Regions from separate parts of the Blautia sp. MSK18_10 genome, predicted to be linked through region 2. Evidence: riboswitches for the same ligand, from Rfam matches in the RefSeq annotation. Region 2 holds a riboswitch; the other holds the start of a gene.
What was found. A riboswitch is a leader RNA that binds a small molecule or an ion and turns the genes downstream of it on or off. The one in region 2 is predicted to bind FMN.

Region 1 (9,142 bases), on a different contig from region 2:
TCATGATCCGGGAACTGTCTTTCAGTATGATACAGGAGCAAGCTATATGTTGTCTTCACTGGTTACAAAAACCATGCATAAAAATGTGCTTGCACTGATGAAAGAACGTGTTTTGAAACCAATGGGTATTACCGATATCGAATGGTTGGAAAGCCCAGAAGGCAATACAGTCGGAGGATGGGGGTTGTATTTGAAAACACCCGACATCGCGAAAATTGCAATATTACTTGCCAATATGGGAAAATGGAACGGAAAAACACTTATTCCGGAAGAATATCTTAAAGAAGCAACCAGAAAACAAATTGATACTCCAGAAGAAAAATATCCAGTCTGTGGATACGGATATCAGTATTGGATCACTGCTGATCATTCCTTCGGCGTTTATGGAGCTTTCGGAAATGTGATCGTGGTTAATCCAGAGAAAAAACTGGCAGTTGCAATCACAGCAGGAGCAAGTGATACGAATGGAAATCCGAACCGTTTGATTAGCAAAATCGTAAATGAAAAGTTGTTTATACCGACAGAGAGAGGAACATTGGAAACAGATGTAGATGGAGAGAAAAAACTGAAAAAATATCTGGATGACTTGTGTCTTCCATATCCGGAAGGAGCAAAAAATTCCTGTTTGGAAGGAAAATGGTTTGATAAAACACTCTCCTTTGAAGAAAATGACCGGGAAATTCAAAGCATAAAGATTAATAGAAAAACAGAAAATGTACTGCTGATTAATTTTTACCTGAAGGACAAGCAGGTAAGTGTAGAGGCTGGATTTGAAAACTGGATTACACAGGAAGCTGTATTTGATGATCCGCATCATTTTCTTAATAGCTTTTCTTATGCATTCAAAGATGATAAGACATTGGTTATAAAGCAGTACTGGTTAAATATGTCAGGTTACGATACCTATACGCTGCATTTCCAGGATGGCAGTGTAAACGGAATGATTATCACAAGCGTAAAACTTGGCGGAGCTGTACCGGTTGAACTTTCAGGAAACATACAGTAGGGGGATAAAACTATGGATATGAGTTTATTGGGAATTATTGTTGCACTTGTTGTGTTGATTATTATTTGCTATCGTAAATTTAACCCAGTTGTGGGAACATTAATATGTGTTGCAATTTTAGCAATATTCAGTGGTTTGTCTGTGTTGGATACAATTACAGATACATATTTTACAGGATTTTCTGATTTCCTGAAGAATAACTTTTTGCTTTTTGCAACCGGAACCGTATTTGCATCTATAATGGAAGGATCTGGAGCTGCAGCAGCATTTGCAAAAATGATCTATTCTAAAGTGGGTGGACGTGGAGCAATTTATGGTTGTATGCTTGCAGTGCTGATCTTAGGATATATAGGTGTGAATGGATGGGCATTGATGTTTATCGCTTATCCGATCTTCCTGTGCGTATTTAAACAGGAAAATCTGCCAAGATGGTTGATTCCGGGTGTTATTTATACTTCTCTGGCGTATAACAGTTCCATGTTCCCGGGTTCTCCTTCTATATTGAATGTGCTTCCAACACAGTATCTTGGTACAGATACTATGGCAGCTTCCGGTCTTGGTATTGCAACTGGTGTCTTCAGCAGTATTCTGTGTATTATTTATCTGGAGTATGAATTCAGAAAAGCAAAGAAAAATAATGACGGATTTGTAATTACACCTGATATTGCAGAAAAAATGAAAGCATTTGAAGAATTGGAGACTGTAAAACCATGGAGATCTGTGGTTCCGATGGTTCTGTTATTTGTTCTGTTAAATGTATTTAAGGTAAATGTAAATATTGCAATTATTTTAGCTTCTTTCTGTTGTGTGATTTTATATTGGAATACTACTCCGAAAAAACTGAATTTGATCGATGACGGTGTAAAACGTGCCAGCATGGTAATTATGAATACTGCAGCAGTTGTTGGATTTGGTTATGTTGTTAAATCAACTGTGGGATTCCAGAATCTGATAGATATGCTGTCAAACCTTGGTGGAAACCCACTGATTTCTTTTGCAAGTGCTACCACATTGATTGCTGGAGCAACTGGTTCCGGTTCTGGTGGTATCGGAATCGCTATGGAAGTATTTGCACAAAAATATATGGACTTGGGAGTAAATCCTGAAGTTTTACACCGTATAGCTGCAATTGCATGCAATGGTCTGGATACACTGCCGCATAACAGTATGGTGATTACCTGCCTGGCTGCCTGTGGTATGACACATAAAGAAAGCTACAAACCGATCTTTATCACATCTGTATGTATTACATTGATTGGACTGGCATTTGCAGTATTTCTTGGAATTGCATTTTATTAAGAAGTAACAGATTACTATAGAGTATGCAAAAGAGTCATTAAAATTCCACAGAGAGTGGAAAGGTAAGATATAGGTAGTAGCGACTGTTCCTGCGCAAATGAGGATGATTTGTCTCTTGCATATCACAACCTTATCTTGTAATGGATTCAGCAAACACATTATATATTAGAAAGCCCTGTACGATATTTTTGTTACTGTTCAAAGGCAATGTCATTAACTTAAGAGATTGTTGCTTGTTAAACGGGCAATGCTCTCTCTGATACCTGCTTGATATTTCCTAAAATATTACTTGACAAATACTCCTCAATATGCGGCGTTATTACTGATCAATCAGTAATAACGCCCTTTGATTAGGCACTGTTATTTTTAATTACTTAATCAAAGGAGTATTTATTTATGAACTATTCAGATTCTATCAAAGCTATTTTACTTGCTGCTATCAATGATCTTTCCAAAACACCGGAAAAATATGCTGTCAAACCCGGAGTTGATTTTATCAGAAACAGAAAACTTGGTTTTAAAGATTATATGCTGATGTTTCTGACTATGGAAGCTGACTGTATCAGGGAAGAACTGTACCGTTTTTTCGGACGTACTATCGATGCACCTTCCAAAGCGGCTTTTTACAGACAGCGTAAAAAGATCAGGGAAGATGCTTTTCGGAATCTTCTTCTTGCTTTTAACAGGAAACTTCCTAAAAAACTATATAACGGTAAATATGAATTCTGGGCCTGCGATGGTTCTTCCTGTGATATTTTCCTTAACCCTGAAGATAAGGATACCTATTTTGAACCAAATGGTAAATCTACCAGAGGATTTAACCAGATCCATATCAGATCCATATCAATGCTATGTTTTCTTTACTTGATAAGCGTTTTACTGATATTTTAGTCCAGCCTGCCCGAAAGCGAAATGAGTATTCTGCTTTTTGTTCCATGGTTGATTCTGCAGATATCCCTGAACACTACAAAGTCATTTTCTTTGGGGACAGAGGTTATACTTCTTACAACAACTTTGCCCATGTGATTGAAAAGGGGCAGTACTTCCTTATCCGATGTAACGATAAAAGAGCTTCCGGAATGATGGGATATCCGGTTGATACCCTGCCAGCTTTTGATGAAGATATCTCTCTTATACTGACGAGGTCTAAAGCTGTAAGCAAATATTCCAGACCTGAACTATTCTCTTCATACCGATACATTTATCAGAATGCTCCGATGGATTATCTCAATGATCAAAGAACGGAATATGACCTTGCTTTACGTTTGTTACGCATACAGCTTGATGATGGCTCTTATGAAAACATTGCTACGAATCTTCCAGAAGAAGAGTTTAAAGCTGAAGATTTCAAAGCTCTTTATCATCTGAGATGGCAGGAGGAAAACTCTTTCCGAGATTTAAAATATTCCATGTGTCTGAAAACGTTTCACTCAAAAAAAATATGATTATATTGTGCAGGAAGTATGGGCAAGAGTTATTCTATATAATTTCAGTTCCAGCATAATCATAAATGTAACTATTGATCGGGAAGATCGTGCTTATGAATATCAGGCGAATTATTCATCCGCGCTTAAAACATGCAGGGATTTTTTTAGGATTCACGATGGGATAACAAAGATAAATGTAAAAGGTCTGATCGCTCGAAATATTGAGCCGATCAGACCTGGAAGAACCTTTGCCCGCCAGCATAGGTTTAAACTTCCGATGAGTTTTTGTTATAGACATTAGCATTAACTCATATATTACTATATTTCATCTTTAGACAAATTTCAATGTTAAATATTGATTTTGTCTTTTTGTTATACCCAAATTTCAGTAAAACATTGTATCTTAATCCCTCAATATCCCCTTTTTTATCATAATCAAATCCTTCTGCTGATATTTTCATCAATGCAGTATTAGCAAATTGCTTAAGTTAATGACATTGGGTCTGAACAGTAACGAAAGAAAAAAACAATTAGTTATTCAATGGTGATTAATGATTGAGTATTTGAAAAAGAAAAAGTATAATAAAGAGTATAAGATGTAAACATGGATATATTAATGCTGTTTTGGGTGTAGAAAAGATAACAAATAGAAGGGAAAGTGATGGAACTACAGATCATCTTGAAAATGTAATGAATTTGATGTAAATAACAGAATTGTATACGAGTGAAAGTGGGGTATAGCTATGAAAAAGAATAGAAATTTAGTTAAAATATCAATTGTTGCCAGTTTGTTGATTACAACCAGTTCAATATTAGGACAAAATGTCGAGGTAATGGCATCAAATCCAACGAATTACAAAGATATGACAGAGTACGCAGCATACGAAAATGTAATAGCAGATGCAGGAGCCATTTCCGGAGATTTTAGCATTTCCGTGGCTTTATATGATATTGATCAGGACGGAATAAGAGAGTTGCTTATATCACATGGCACCTGCCTTGCTGATTGGGTAAATGATATTTATACATTGGAAGATGGAAAATATGTGAGCTATATTGGAAATGTAGGCAGACAGGGACTATTTTATACAGCCCCAGATGGAAATGGAATGTATTTTTTGTATGGATATCAAGGATATCAGGAGATAACACGAATTACAAAGAGTGGAAAAGATATTGTGCAAACATTGCTAGAATCAAGGGAGCTTAATGCAAATGAAAACTATACAGAATTTGCTAATAAGATAGCACTACTTGCACCGGGAGATATTCCAACCCATGGAAATTCTTATGATGTAGAAGTAACAGCTCCTGATGGCGGTGTAAACATGCGCTGTGGCGCAGGAGTGGAGTATGACAAAGTTCTTCCAGACATGATTCCAAACGGAACAGTTCTGACTGTAACTCAGGAAGCAGTGGCTTCCAATGGAAATTCATGGGGCTATACAAATTATAATGGTACATACGGATGGATTGCACTGACGCAGGTCACCAGATATCAGGAACCGACGGAAGGAGCACCTATTCCACATACCAGATATGTAATTAACTGTAATGAGAGTATTACTCTTCGTACAAATCCAGATGTAAATGCTGCTGAAATTTGTCAGATTCCGTTGGGAACAGCCGTTGCTACATTCGGAGATGCCGGAAACGGATTTATTTCTGTGTATTATCAAGGTTCATCTGGATATTGTCTGGCAAGTTATCTGTCTGCTCCAGTGGACTGACAATTCTGATTTTTGCTGTGAAACGGTAAAAGAATATTTTGACAACAGAATTCTATAATAAACTGTAATCTGTATATATGTAAAAATCCTCGGAACGTAAGTTCCGGGGATTTTCCATTTAATATATACTTATTTATCTGCCCCATAATATCTGTCATCGCCGAAGCCAAGGATCAGCATGAAGATTGGCGGTAAGAAGATAAGACCAATGGCGAATCCTGTGCCTCTGCCGAAGGCTCTTGCAAGCTTAACACTGTACATAATGCTGATTATGGCAAGTATGATTTTGATCAGTACGATGATCATGGAGATCATTAAACTGTCGTTTGTTTCAAGAGTTCCCTGTAAGCAGGAAGATACGATTCCAAGAACCAATGTCAGCCAGAAATATGCAGGTTGCCATGCGATTTTATAAGAAATATAATCGCCATATATTGGAATAATACTTTTCCATCCGGCCTCCCCTGCTTTGGTAAAGATTCTCCAGTTGGCAATAATCTGCAGAAGCCACCATGCGAATGCAATCATCAGATACATACCACCTAAGAATACCATGCTGCTGATAGCTATAAGTCCCATTTGTGTTCCCCCATTTCTTTCTGTGAGATATGATACATGTATCGTTGGTGTAGAAGCATAGTTGAGAACTATGTTTGTTCTCCTGAAGTATTTATGCTAAATCCATTAAAGCATATTCTCAGTAGTTCGTCAATTATCAAAGAAGATTGTACATAAGCGAGGTGAAAACTATGGCAGCAATACTTATGAACTACAAAATACCGGGATATTATATATTTTTCATTTGTCTGGCAGTGATTTCCTGTTTTTCTAATCCTGGAATGGTTGTATTAGCGGGCTGTAGGGTTGATAATATTGATCAGGCAGAGTAAAATTTTATCAATGAAGTGAGTCTCCTGCTTTAATATTACAAATATTCGTCTGACTTATGAAAAGTGCCTGATAAGATGAAAATCTTCTCAGGGATGGGTTGTGAGAACAGAGAAAAAAGAATGGTTTCGGAAAAAATAATGACAAGTTAAACAAAAGCCGTAAAGTGGGAATTTCCAGCTTTGCGGGTTTTGTGGTATCATGAATTGAAAGACATCTCAACAACTTTTCCATTGGTTACCTTAATGCGCAGACCTAATCCATTCATGCTTCTCATGGTAGACATGAAAGCGGATTTTGAGCAATAATCGTTGGGAGCTTCACCTCCGGAAAAATAGTATTTGGTCTTGGAAGTAAGTTTAAATGTATGTTTTCCGTATTTTATATATGCTTTTTTGTTTTGGCTGTTTAATATTCCGTTTTTGGAAGTATTAAATGACGCATACATTGTCAGAGTGTTCCCCTTACATATAGCCTTTCTTGTGCCTGACATATAGTATTTTGTGCCATTGGTTGTTATTGTTCCGCCTTTTTTTCCATTTATGCAGGTATCATAGTAGGTTGTACCTGACTTTCCGGTAGCTGCCTGCACATTTGAGAATCCCATGCAGCCGGTAACGAGGCAGATGGCAAGTATCAGTGTTAACATTTTCTGGAACTTCTTTGTCCATGTTTTCATATTGAAAACCTCCTTTCGTTTTCTGGATTTATTATAATAGCCTGGAAAAGCAAAGTCAATAGAGGAGCGTAATGGAATAGTTGTATTGACAATAGATATCTGTATGTAGTATAATCAGACGCAAATAAAAGAAAATTCTTCGGGGTTGTGGTGATCAGCATCAGCTGAGATTCCCTACCGGCGGTTATAGTCCGCGACCCGCTTCGGCGGCTGATCTGGTGGAATTCCAGGACCGACAGTATAGTCTGGATGAGAGAAGAACACGCGATATTTACCATACGTGCTCATTACCCCGGATATATGATCCGGGGTTTTTTTATATGTTGAAGAAAATCTTCATTATATAAAAAGCTTGTGGAATTTTCTTTTAAACAAAGAATAATTTCAAAGGAGAGAAACAGTATGAGTGAACAGGTATTAAGAAATGGAAATGCGATGGCAAGGAGTAAGACGAGAACCGTTACACAGATAGCCATGCTTGGCGCTATCGCAGGAATTTTAATGAATCTGGAGTTTCCGCTTCCTTTCCTGGCACCGACTTTTTATCAGCTGGATTTTTCAGAAATCCCGGTACTGGTTGGCTCATTTGCAATGGGACCGATCGCAGGTGTACTGATCGAGCTGGTGAAAATTCTTGTGCATCTGGTAACAAAGGGCTCTATGACAGCAGGTGTAGGCGATGTGGCAAACTTCATTTTTGGATGTACATTTGCAGTCCCGGCAGGTCTGATCTACCGTTATAAATCTGTTAAGAGCAGAAAACATGCAGTGATCGGAATGGCAGTTGGAACCGTACTTACAGCAGTAGTTGCATGCTTTATCAATGCATTCGTGTTACTTCCGGCATACGGAAAGGCTTTTGGAATGCCGGTAGAAGCATTTATCGAAATGGGAAGTGCAGTACACAGTTCTGTAAATAATCTTCTTACATTTGCAGCAATGATCATTTTCCCATTCAACATATTCAAATATGCTCTGACATCCCTGATCGTATTCCTGATTTATAAGAGAATCCGCGTGGTGCTCAAGGGAGATTGATTTTATATCTGATAAAGAATAAATAAATTGGCAGTACAATAAATAAAAAAGAAGAACAGCCGTATGATGAAAAATCTGCGGCTGTTCTTCTTTTTATGTGTAAAAAATAATTACGGAAATTGTCAGACAGACTTAAAAAAGATACGATAATATGGTAAGATAAAACAGACGATATAAACATCGGAATGTGAGGTTTATAAAATGAATGATACAGGAATCAGACCGGAAGTTATAGAAGAAATCCGAAACCTTGCGCAAAAATATGATATTGAAAAAGTAATTCTTTTTGGTTCGAGAGCAAGAGGGGATTTCAGAAGAACAAGTGATATAGATATTGCAGTCACAGGAGGAGATTTTGCAAGGTTTGCGTTAGATGTGGATGAAGAGACAAGTACTCTTCTGGAGTATGATATTGTAAATCTTGATCGTGACATGCAGGATGAATTAAGAGAATCTATAGAGAAGGAAGGGAGGATTTTGTATGAGAAAATATGAGAATTTCTGCAATGCACTGTCTAACATGAAAGATATTTATAATTATGAAGAACCATATGATAATGTAGTGATTACCGGACTCGTAGGATTGTATGAAATTTGTTTTGAGCAGTCATGGAAAATGATGAAAGAAATACTGGAGATTCATGGATATGCAGAGGGAGCAACAGGTTCACCGAAAATCATTCTGAAGACTGCCTATAAAGCAGGAATGATAAGAGATGAGGAGCAGTGGCTTCGTGCATTGCAGGCAAGAAATAATGTTACACATTCTTACAATCAGAAAATTGCGTTAGGAATTATAGCTGATGCAAAAGAAGAGTTTTATCAGATGTTTTGCGAACTAAAAACAGAGATAGAAGAAAATTGGCTGTAATAATCAGCGAAGGTATAGAAAGCGAAAGGAAGTATCCATTATGGGACAGATACACAATATTGAAAAACTGACAGATTGTAAATTTTTAAATTTGTACCATTTAAATGCAACAAGCATTCACAACACTCCTGTGTCATATTTCGTGGCATCCCGTGCGAAGAGTATTAACGAATTAAAGATAAAAACAGGTAAAAACACTCCGGA
Region 2 (9,142 bases):
CCACTAACTACAATGTAGAAGTACATGCTTATGTAAAGAATGGTAAATACTGTGTGGTAAATAATACTTATGAGCCACAGGATACTACTGTTTACAGAGGAGATGGAAGCAGCTTCCAGTTACATCTGGAGGCAAATGAGATCAAATGGTATCAGATATAAAGTTAGGGCAAAATGCCTTTTGACCCTAACATCATAACATAAAAATAAACAGGTTCAGATTGAAGTAAAATATACTTTGTATCTGAACCTGTTTTTGTATTTGTTACAGAATTATTTGATTAAGCTGTTATCATCAAAGTAGTTGATCTGCATTGCTGAACGAACATCATGAAGTGTCTGTGCAGCTTTTGCTTCAGCAACCCTGCTTCCCTCTTTGAGGATATCATATACATCATCAAGATGCTGCTCCCAGTATTTACGTCTCTCGCGGATTGGAGAAAGCTCTGCCTGGAGTACTTTGTTCAGGAATTTCTTAACCTTGACATCACCCAGACCGCCGCGTGTATAATGGGCTTTCAGTTCATCCAGATTCTGATATTCAGGCAGGAACTCTGCAAAATATTCCGGTTTGCAGAATGCGTCCAGATAAATAAATACAGGGTTTCCTTCCACACGTCCCGGATCTTCCACACGAAGATGATTCGGGTCTGTGAACATGGACATAACCTTCTTCTTAACATCAGCTTCTTCATCTGAAAGGTAGATGCAGTTTCCGAGAGATTTGCTCATTTTTGCTTTTCCGTCAATACCTGGCAGACGTAAGCATGCTTTATTGGATGGCAGAATAATCTCAGGCTCTGTCAGAGTTTCGCCATAAACAGTATTAAATTTGTGGACGATCTCCTTGCACTGCTCGAGCATTGGAAGCTGATCTTCGCCAACCGGAACAGTAGTAGCGTGGAATGCAGTGATGTCTGCAGCCTGGCTGATCGGATAGCAGAAGAAACCGACGGGGATGCTTGCCTCGAAATTACGCATCTGGATTTCAGATTTAACTGTAGGATTACGCTGTACACGTGCCACAGTAACAAGGTTCATATAATAGAAAGTAAGCTCTGTAAGCTCCGGAACCATGGACTGGATAAAGATAGTGGATTTCTCAGGATCAATGCCGCATGCAAGATAATCCAGGGCGACCTGAAGGATGTTCTGGCGAACTTTCTCAGGGTGTTCAGCGTTATCTGTTAATGCCTGTGCATCTGCGATCATAATATAAATTTCATCATATAAGCCGGAGTTCTGTAAACGAACACGCTCGGATAATGAACCAACATAATGTCCAACATGAAGGCGGCCTGTTGGGCGGTCACCGGTTAAAATAATTTTGCTCATTTTGCTCTCCTAAAAGTAAATTTCGAATTTCCAGAGAATATCTGGAAATTCTCAGTTATCCCTATTATAAAGCCTGCGAATGTTACCGTCAATGATTTTGAGAGAATAAATAGGTATTATGTTACACCAGTATGGTTTTATGTGCGCTAAATAATACCATATATCTGTATGGTATTATGATATATTGGAAGAGAAAAGTGGTCAGAATCAAAAAGCAGCTAAATTTGTGAATAATTATACAGGAAATACATTTCCATAATTGATAAAAAGGAAAGATTCTGCTAAAATAATAAGGAATTATACAAAATTTTACACTGAATAAGGATAAGATAAAAGGAGTAAACACACCATGCCAGTATTTGATTTCAGCGGTGCTTCAGACAAGAAACCAGGTGTACAGTCTGAATGTACCTACACGACTTTCCAGTCCAATGAACAGGAAACATCCCCTGAGAAACCGATCATGGTTCTTGATAACAGCAGCCGCCAGTGGAAACATCATTCCTGCGGTATTTTTACAAACCCGATCAAACGTACTTCCTTTGAGTTTAAAGAGGACGATGGAACTTTCGCAGCAGATATTCTTAGCATTGATTCAAGATTCGTAAGCCTTCTGAAATGGCTTGGAGAGAATCACATCAATGTACGTCTTTCCGGACAGAATCAGGAGAAAGGATATGCAGTTTATAAGATTCGTGAGACTGCATTCGGCGGCGGCACAAAGCTCTCCGCAGAGGACGGATTTCTTCAGTTTATGATCGAGAGACTTCTTGCAAGCAGTGCACCGGCAGAGATCGCAGAAGACGAAGATGAGGAAGAAACAGGAGATGAAATGAAGCTGACAAGTATTCAGAGCATCACTGATTTTATGACCTGCGCAGGCAGAACCCTTCCGGACAACATCCGTCTCTGGGCAAGAAGAAACCTTGCAGTTGCCCGTTCCCACGAAGTATCTCCGGAGGAAAGACGCCATGCTCAGCGAGCTCTTTCCATTATGATGAATGTACAGTGGAAGAGTAATTACTTTGAAGCAATTGATCCTCAGGAAGCCCGCAGAATCCTTGACGAAGAACTCTACGGAATGGAATCTGTAAAGCAGCGTATCATTGAGACGATCATTCAGATTAACCGTACCCATACACTTCCGGCATACGGACTTCTTCTTGTAGGCCCGGCAGGTACAGGTAAATCTCAGATTGCCTATGCGGTTGCCCGTATCCTGAAACTTCCGTGGACAACTCTGGATATGAGTTCCATCAACGATCCGGAACAGCTCACAGGAAGCTCCAGGATCTATGCAAACGCAAAGCCTGGAATCATCATGGAAGCCTTCTCAGCAGCAGGAGAATCCAACCTTGTATTCATCATCAACGAGCTTGATAAAGCAGCATCAGGCAAGGGCAACGGAAACCCGGCAGATGTACTTCTGACACTGCTTGACAACCTTGGATTTACAGATAACTACATGGAATGTATGGTGCCGACAGTGGGCGTTTATCCGATCGCTACAGCAAATGATAAATCCCAGATCAGCGCACCTCTGATGTCCCGTTTTGCAGTGATCGATATTCCGGATTACACCTCAGAAGAGAAGAAGATTATCTTCTCCAAATATGTACTTCCGAAAGTTCTGAAACGTATGAGCCTCAAAGCAGAAGAATGCGTAGTGACAGAAGACGGTCTGGAGGCTATTGTTGAGAAACACAAAAACACCAGCGGAATCCGTGACCTGGAACAGGCGGCAGAGCATATTGCAGCCAATGCCCTGTACCAGATTGAAGTAGACCACCTGACAGGTGTGACATTCAATGCAGAGATGGTAAGAGAATTACTTTCCTGAAAAACTGAAATTATATGTTTGAAAAAATCTTGACATAAATAAAAGTTAAGAGTATACTTTCAGACATCAGCAGGATAAAATTTAGAAATTGCTGATAAAAATAAAATAAGATCTTCAGGGCAGGGTGCAATTCCCTACCGGTGGTAAAGCCCACGAGCCGTAAGGTATGATTCGGTGCAATTCCGAAGCCGACAGTACAGTCTGGATGAAAGAAGATAGTAGTAGAGATACAGAAGAATTAACTGATCTGTGAAAGCGACTGCTCTGGAATAATAAATTTATTCCAGAGCTTTTTTATATCATCAAAGCAGTTTTAATGATGAAGCAAAAAGTCAGATTCACACGAAGATAATTCAAACAGATATTAATTTACAGGCCCTGGATGTTGAAAGACACCGGGGCTTTTTTGGTATCATCAGTACCATCAGAAGAACAGGAGATGAGGGATTGAAAGATATAACGGATATGGAAAAAGACAGGCAATATATGAAAATGGCGTTAGAACTGGCACAAAAAGGAATGGGATTTACAGCACCTAACCCAATGGTAGGTGCCGTGATCGTCAAAAGAGGAAAAGTCATTGGCCAGGGATATCACAGAAAATACGGTGAACCTCATGCAGAAAGGGAAGCTCTGGCATCATGTACAGAACAGCCAGAAGGTGCCTCCATATATGTTACTCTGGAACCTTGCTGCCATTACGGGAAACAGCCTCCGTGTGTCAATGCAATCCTGGAATCGGGGATCAGACGTGTGATCATTGGTTCCTCGGACCCTAATCCCCTGGTTTCAGGAAAAGGAATCCGGATTCTGAAAGAGCATGGGATCGAAGTAACGGAAAACGTTTTAAAAGAAGAGTGCGATAAACTCAATGAAGCATTTTTCTATTACATACAGAATCAAAAACCATATGTAGTCATGAAATATGCGATGACCATGGATGGAAAAATTGCCACTTATACAGGCGCATCCAGATGGGTGACAGGCGAAGCTGCCAGAATGCATGTGCAGAAACAGAGATTGAAATATACAGGGATTATGGCTGGAGTGGGAACTGTGCTGGCAGATGATCCGATGCTTACATGCAGACTGGAAAACGGCAGAAATCCTGTGCGTATTATCTGTGACTCCCACTTGCGGACACCACTGAATTCCAGAATTGTGAAAACGGCATCAACAATTCCAACAATCTTTGCAACCAGCAGTAAAGACCAGCAGAAGATAAAGAATTATGAAGATATGGGATGTAAAGTTCTGGATGTCCCGGAAAAAAACGGACACATAGATTTAAACAGACTAATGGAACTTCTGGGAGCTGCAAAGATAGACAGTATCTTACTGGAAGGAGGAGGCACTTTAAACTGGTCAGCACTCGAAAGCGGTATTGTTCAGAAAGTCCAGACCTATATAGCACCCAAACTTTTTGGGGGAGAAAGTGCAAAGACACCGATAGAAGGAAAAGGATTTCCTGATCCTGCCAGCGCAATATTATTAAAAAACAGCGAAATAATCAGAATAGGAGATGATTTTCTTATAGAGAGTGAGGTGAAGAGTAATGTTCACGGGAATTGTTGAAGAACTGGGAACTGTGAAAAAAATAAAAAAAGGAGCAAATTCAGCAGTATTTACGATACGGGCAGAGAAAATTCTGGATGATCTGAAAACAGGGGACAGTGTAGCTGTAAATGGAATCTGCCTCACTGTAACTGCATGTCTGGAAGATGGTTTTACAGCAGATGTGATGCATGAGACATTGAATCGTTCTGCGCTGATTCAGCTTTCTTTGGGACAGCATGTAAATCTGGAAAGGGCAATGCCTGCAAATGGAAGATTTGGAGGACACATTGTTGCCGGGCATGTGGATGGAACAGGAAAAATCACGGAAATTCGCAGAGATGATAATGCTGTCTGGTACACCATTCAGGCTTCACCACAAATTATGAAATATATTGTGACAAAAGGTTCTGTAACAGTTGATGGAATCAGTCTTACAGTGGCAAAAGTCTCAGAAACAGACTTTTCCATTTCTGCAATTCCTCATACAGTAAAGATTACAGTCCTCGGAGAACGCAAAGAAGGAGATATCGTCAATCTGGAGACAGACATAATTGGAAAATACGTGGAAAAATTAATAACGCCTGTGAAAGAACAGCCGATAAAAAGTAATATTACACGGGATTTTCTGAATAAGTATGGCTTTTGACAGAATTAACCACAAAGCGGTTATTCGATTGATGCAGAACTGTACAGTGGATGTTTTATCTGCCTGACACGAACCAGATAAGCAGCCAATACGAATGATTTTGCCCTCTTAACAACAGAAAAATATATTGTATAAGGAGAGAAAAAATGAACGGATTTGATTCAGTAGAAGAAGCTCTGGAAGAACTTCGGAATGGAAAAATTATTCTGGTAACGGATGATCCGGACAGAGAGAATGAAGGAGATTTTATCTGTGCATCAGAGTTTGCCACAACAGAAAATATTAACTTTATGGCAACTCACGGAAAAGGACTTATCTGTATGCCAATGTCTGAGGAATATGTAAGAAAACTGCAGTTCCCGCAGATGGTAGCAGAAAATTCAGATAATCACGAAACTGCTTTTACTGTTTCCGTAGACCATATCAGCACCACTACAGGAATCTCTGCGGCAGAACGTTCTGTTACTGCCATGAAATGTGTGGATGAGAATGCAAAACCCGAAGATTTCAGACGCCCCGGACATATGTTTCCACTTCTGGCGAAGAAGAACGGTGTTCTGGAAAGAAACGGACATACAGAGGCAACTGTAGACCTGTGCAGACTTGCAGGGTTAAAACAGTGCGGGCTGTGCTGTGAAATTATGAGAGAAGACGGCACTATGATGCGGACTTCTGAGTTACGGGAACTTGCCGGAAAGTGGAATCTTAAATTCATAACAATTAAAGATATTCAGAATTACCGTAAATGCCATGATATTCTGGTGGATCGCGTGACGACCACAAAAATGCCGACCAGATACGGAGAGTTTATGGCGTATGGATTTGTAAACCGCCTGAATGGGGAACATCATGTAGCACTGGTAAAAGGTGAAATCGGAGATGGAGAAAACGTCCTGTGCCGTGTGCATTCAGAGTGCTTGACAGGAGACGTTTTTGGATCACAGCGTTGTGACTGCGGACAGCAGTTTGCAGCGGCGATGGCCCAGATTGAGGAAGAAGGCAGAGGGATACTCCTTTATATGAGACAGGAAGGAAGAGGAATCGGACTGATCAATAAACTTCGTGCCTATGAACTTCAGGAACAGGGAATGGATACACTCGAAGCGAATCTGGCACTTGGATTTGCCGGAGACGAAAGAGAATACTACATTGGTGCGCAGATTCTGAGAAATCTTGGGGTAAAAGAGCTGCGGCTGCTGACAAATAACCCGGATAAAGTTTATCAGTTGGAAGAATTTGGCATCAGGATCAAACAGAGAGTTCCGATACAGATGAATGCCACAGCGTATGATCTGCGTTATCTTAAGACAAAACAATTACGAATGGGACATATTCTGAAGTATTAAATACAGCGGGGATTTTCATATATAACGATAACGTTCCCGAAAATAAAATTTACCGTATATAAAAACCTGTACAGGTTAAAAAATATAAATTTACAGATGAAAGGACCAGAAAAAATGAAAACATTAGAAGGAAAATTAGTATCAGATGGAATGAAAGTAGGAATTGTAGCAGCCCGCTTCAATGAATTTATAACTTCCAAGCTGGTAAGTGGTGCCATGGATGGACTGACACGTCACAATGTAAAAGAAGAGGACATCCAGGTAGCGTGGGTACCAGGTGCTTTTGAAATCCCACTGATCGCGTCTAAAATGGCAAAAAGTGGAAAGTATGATGCGGTTATCTGCGTAGGTGCTGTGATTCGTGGAAATACCAGTCATTATGATTATGTATGCAATGAGGTTTCCAAAGGGATTGCATCAGTATCACTGGAAACAGGAGTTCCGGTATTATTCGGAGTACTTACCACAGAAAACATCGAGCAGGCAATTGAACGCGCAGGTACAAAAGCAGGAAATAAAGGCTATGACTGTGCACTCAGTGCCATTGAAATGGTAAATCTGATCAAAGAACTTGAAGCTTAAATAGACAACAGGTCAGACCCTGAAAGTGAAACCAGTTCACGAAAATCGAAAGGTAATGGTGCTTCCAGAAGGAGCATTTCATCTCTGAAAGGATGCTGAAAAGAAACTTTCCATGCATGAAGGGCTGCCCTGGAAAAGGAAGCACAGGAAGATATTTTATCGTCTGAATGATAAAGAGTATCTCCAAGCAAAGGATGTCCTGTGGATGCCATATGGACACGGATCTGGTGGGTACGTCCGGTATCCAGCTTAAGTGTGATAAGCGACCAGTCCTGACTGGAAAAAAGAGTATGATAATGAGTAACTGCTGTTTTGATTTTTCCCGATAATGCAGATGAATGTAAGGAAAGATCAGCAGCAGTTTTCATTTTCAGATGATTCTCCGGGTCCTGCATCAGCGGTAAATCTAAGGTATGCCAGACACCAGGCATATCTACAGGCAAAGTATCGGATACAGCGGCAAGATATTGCTTGTGAATTTTGCATGGAGATTTTACAGATTGAAGCCTTGAAGCTGCTACCTGATTTTTGGCAAAAACCACAATCCCGGAAGTCTCCTGATCCAGCCGCCCCACCGGGCGGACACAGACCTGTTCATTTTTCTCTCGAAAGTAACCGGCAACAAGATTGGAGAGGCTGTCTGTATAATGCATTCCCGTTGGATGCGTAACCATTCCTGCCGGTTTATCAACCGCCAGAATATCCGTATCTTCATATAAAATATTCAGAGAAAAAGAAGTTTCGGAAACTGGAGCTGAAGCTCTGTTGGAATGGAAATCCGACAAATCCTTACTTCTGATTCCGTCATTATAATTTTCAAGATGCGCAGAAGCAGTCCCGGCTTCCTCCAGACAAACGCGGATCACATCGCCTGGATATATTGTCTCAGTTACACGACAGCGAACTCCGTTTCTGGTAATCCCGTCCGGTCGAAACTTCGCCTGGCTGATCTGCCGTTTTGTAAGTCCTGCATTCTTTTTCAGAAATGCTTCCGTTTTAAGTTCTGTAGTTTGTTCATCTATTCTAAATTCCAGATATCGTTCCATCTTAATACTTTTCCTGCGTAATATATTCTGATATTGATACCATTGATATTACAGGGCAAAAAATAAACTGTCAATGCAAAATTATGTCAGCGTAATGCATAAAATATACTGAAGAAAAATTGCAATTGTGCTATGATATAAGAATCAAAACAATGAAAGCGGGGCAGAAAATAAATATGAAATACTTAATCATTGGAGCCGGAGGAACCGGTGGTGTTACCGGATATTATATGAAAAAAGCAGGCAAGGACGTAACCCTGATCGCGAGAGGCGAACACCTGAAAAAGATCCAGAAACAGGGTCTTACATTGGAGAAAATGTGGGATAAAACAGAGGAAAACATAAGCATTCCTGCTACAGATATGGAGCATTATGCAGAGCATCCGGACGTAATTTTTGTCTGCGTAAAAGGCTATTCCTTACAGGAAACGATTCCGTTTATCAAACGCATTGCCAGGAAAAATACTATTGTAATTCCAGTGTTGAATATATATGGAACAGGTGGAAAAATGCAGAAAGAACTGCCGGATCTTCTGGTAACGGACGGCTGCATCTATGTTTCTGCCAACATTAAAGAACCGGGAAAACTTCTCCAGCATGGACAGATTCTGCACATTGTATTCGGCGTAAGAGACAAAGCAGAATTCCGACCGGAACTGAAAGAGATTCAGAAAGACCTCTGTGACAGTCATATCGACGGGACTCTTTCGGAAAACATCCGCCGTGAAGCACTGGAGAAATTTTCCTATGTATCCCCGATCGGGGCAGCAGGACTCTATTACCACGCAACT

Region 1: linked by a shared signal. The riboswitch ahead of LI074_RS00810 (ECF transporter S component) and the one ahead of ribD (bifunctional diaminohydroxyphosphoribosylaminopyrimidine deaminase/5-amino-6-(5-phosphoribosylamino)uracil reductase RibD) in region 2 are both predicted to bind FMN.

What each region holds. Positions count from the first base shown of each region.
Region 1 covers NZ_JAJCGT010000001.1:182,766-191,907, reverse strand. The annotation lists gene LI074_RS00845 (serine hydrolase domain-containing protein) at 1-1,006, shown strand, start outside; gene LI074_RS00840 (GntP family permease) at 1,019-2,305, shown strand; gene LI074_RS00835 (hypothetical protein) at 2,702-3,196, shown strand; gene LI074_RS00830 (transposase) at 3,157-3,750, shown strand; gene LI074_RS00825 (SH3 domain-containing protein) at 4,566-5,462, shown strand; gene LI074_RS00820 (DUF5684 domain-containing protein) at 5,592-6,041, opposite strand; gene LI074_RS00815 (hypothetical protein) at 6,550-7,029, opposite strand; FMN riboswitch at 7,161-7,294, shown strand; gene LI074_RS00810 (ECF transporter S component) at 7,432-8,067, shown strand; gene LI074_RS00805 (nucleotidyltransferase family protein) at 8,269-8,562, shown strand; gene LI074_RS00800 (HI0074 family nucleotidyltransferase substrate-binding subunit) at 8,549-8,938, shown strand; gene LI074_RS00795 (NUDIX hydrolase) at 8,979-9,142, shown strand, end outside.
Region 2 covers NZ_JAJCGT010000018.1:29,234-38,375, forward strand. The annotation lists gene gnpA (1,3-beta-galactosyl-N-acetylhexosamine phosphorylase) at 1-161, shown strand, start outside; gene trpS (tryptophan--tRNA ligase) at 273-1,334, opposite strand; gene LI074_RS09035 (AAA family ATPase) at 1,684-3,174, shown strand; FMN riboswitch at 3,281-3,395, shown strand; gene ribD (bifunctional diaminohydroxyphosphoribosylaminopyrimidine deaminase/5-amino-6-(5-phosphoribosylamino)uracil reductase RibD) at 3,640-4,749, shown strand; gene ribE (riboflavin synthase) at 4,730-5,377, shown strand; gene LI074_RS09050 (bifunctional 3,4-dihydroxy-2-butanone-4-phosphate synthase/GTP cyclohydrolase II) at 5,524-6,723, shown strand; gene ribH (6,7-dimethyl-8-ribityllumazine synthase) at 6,838-7,305, shown strand; gene LI074_RS09060 (RluA family pseudouridine synthase) at 7,302-8,351, opposite strand; gene LI074_RS09065 (ketopantoate reductase family protein) at 8,528-9,142, shown strand, end outside.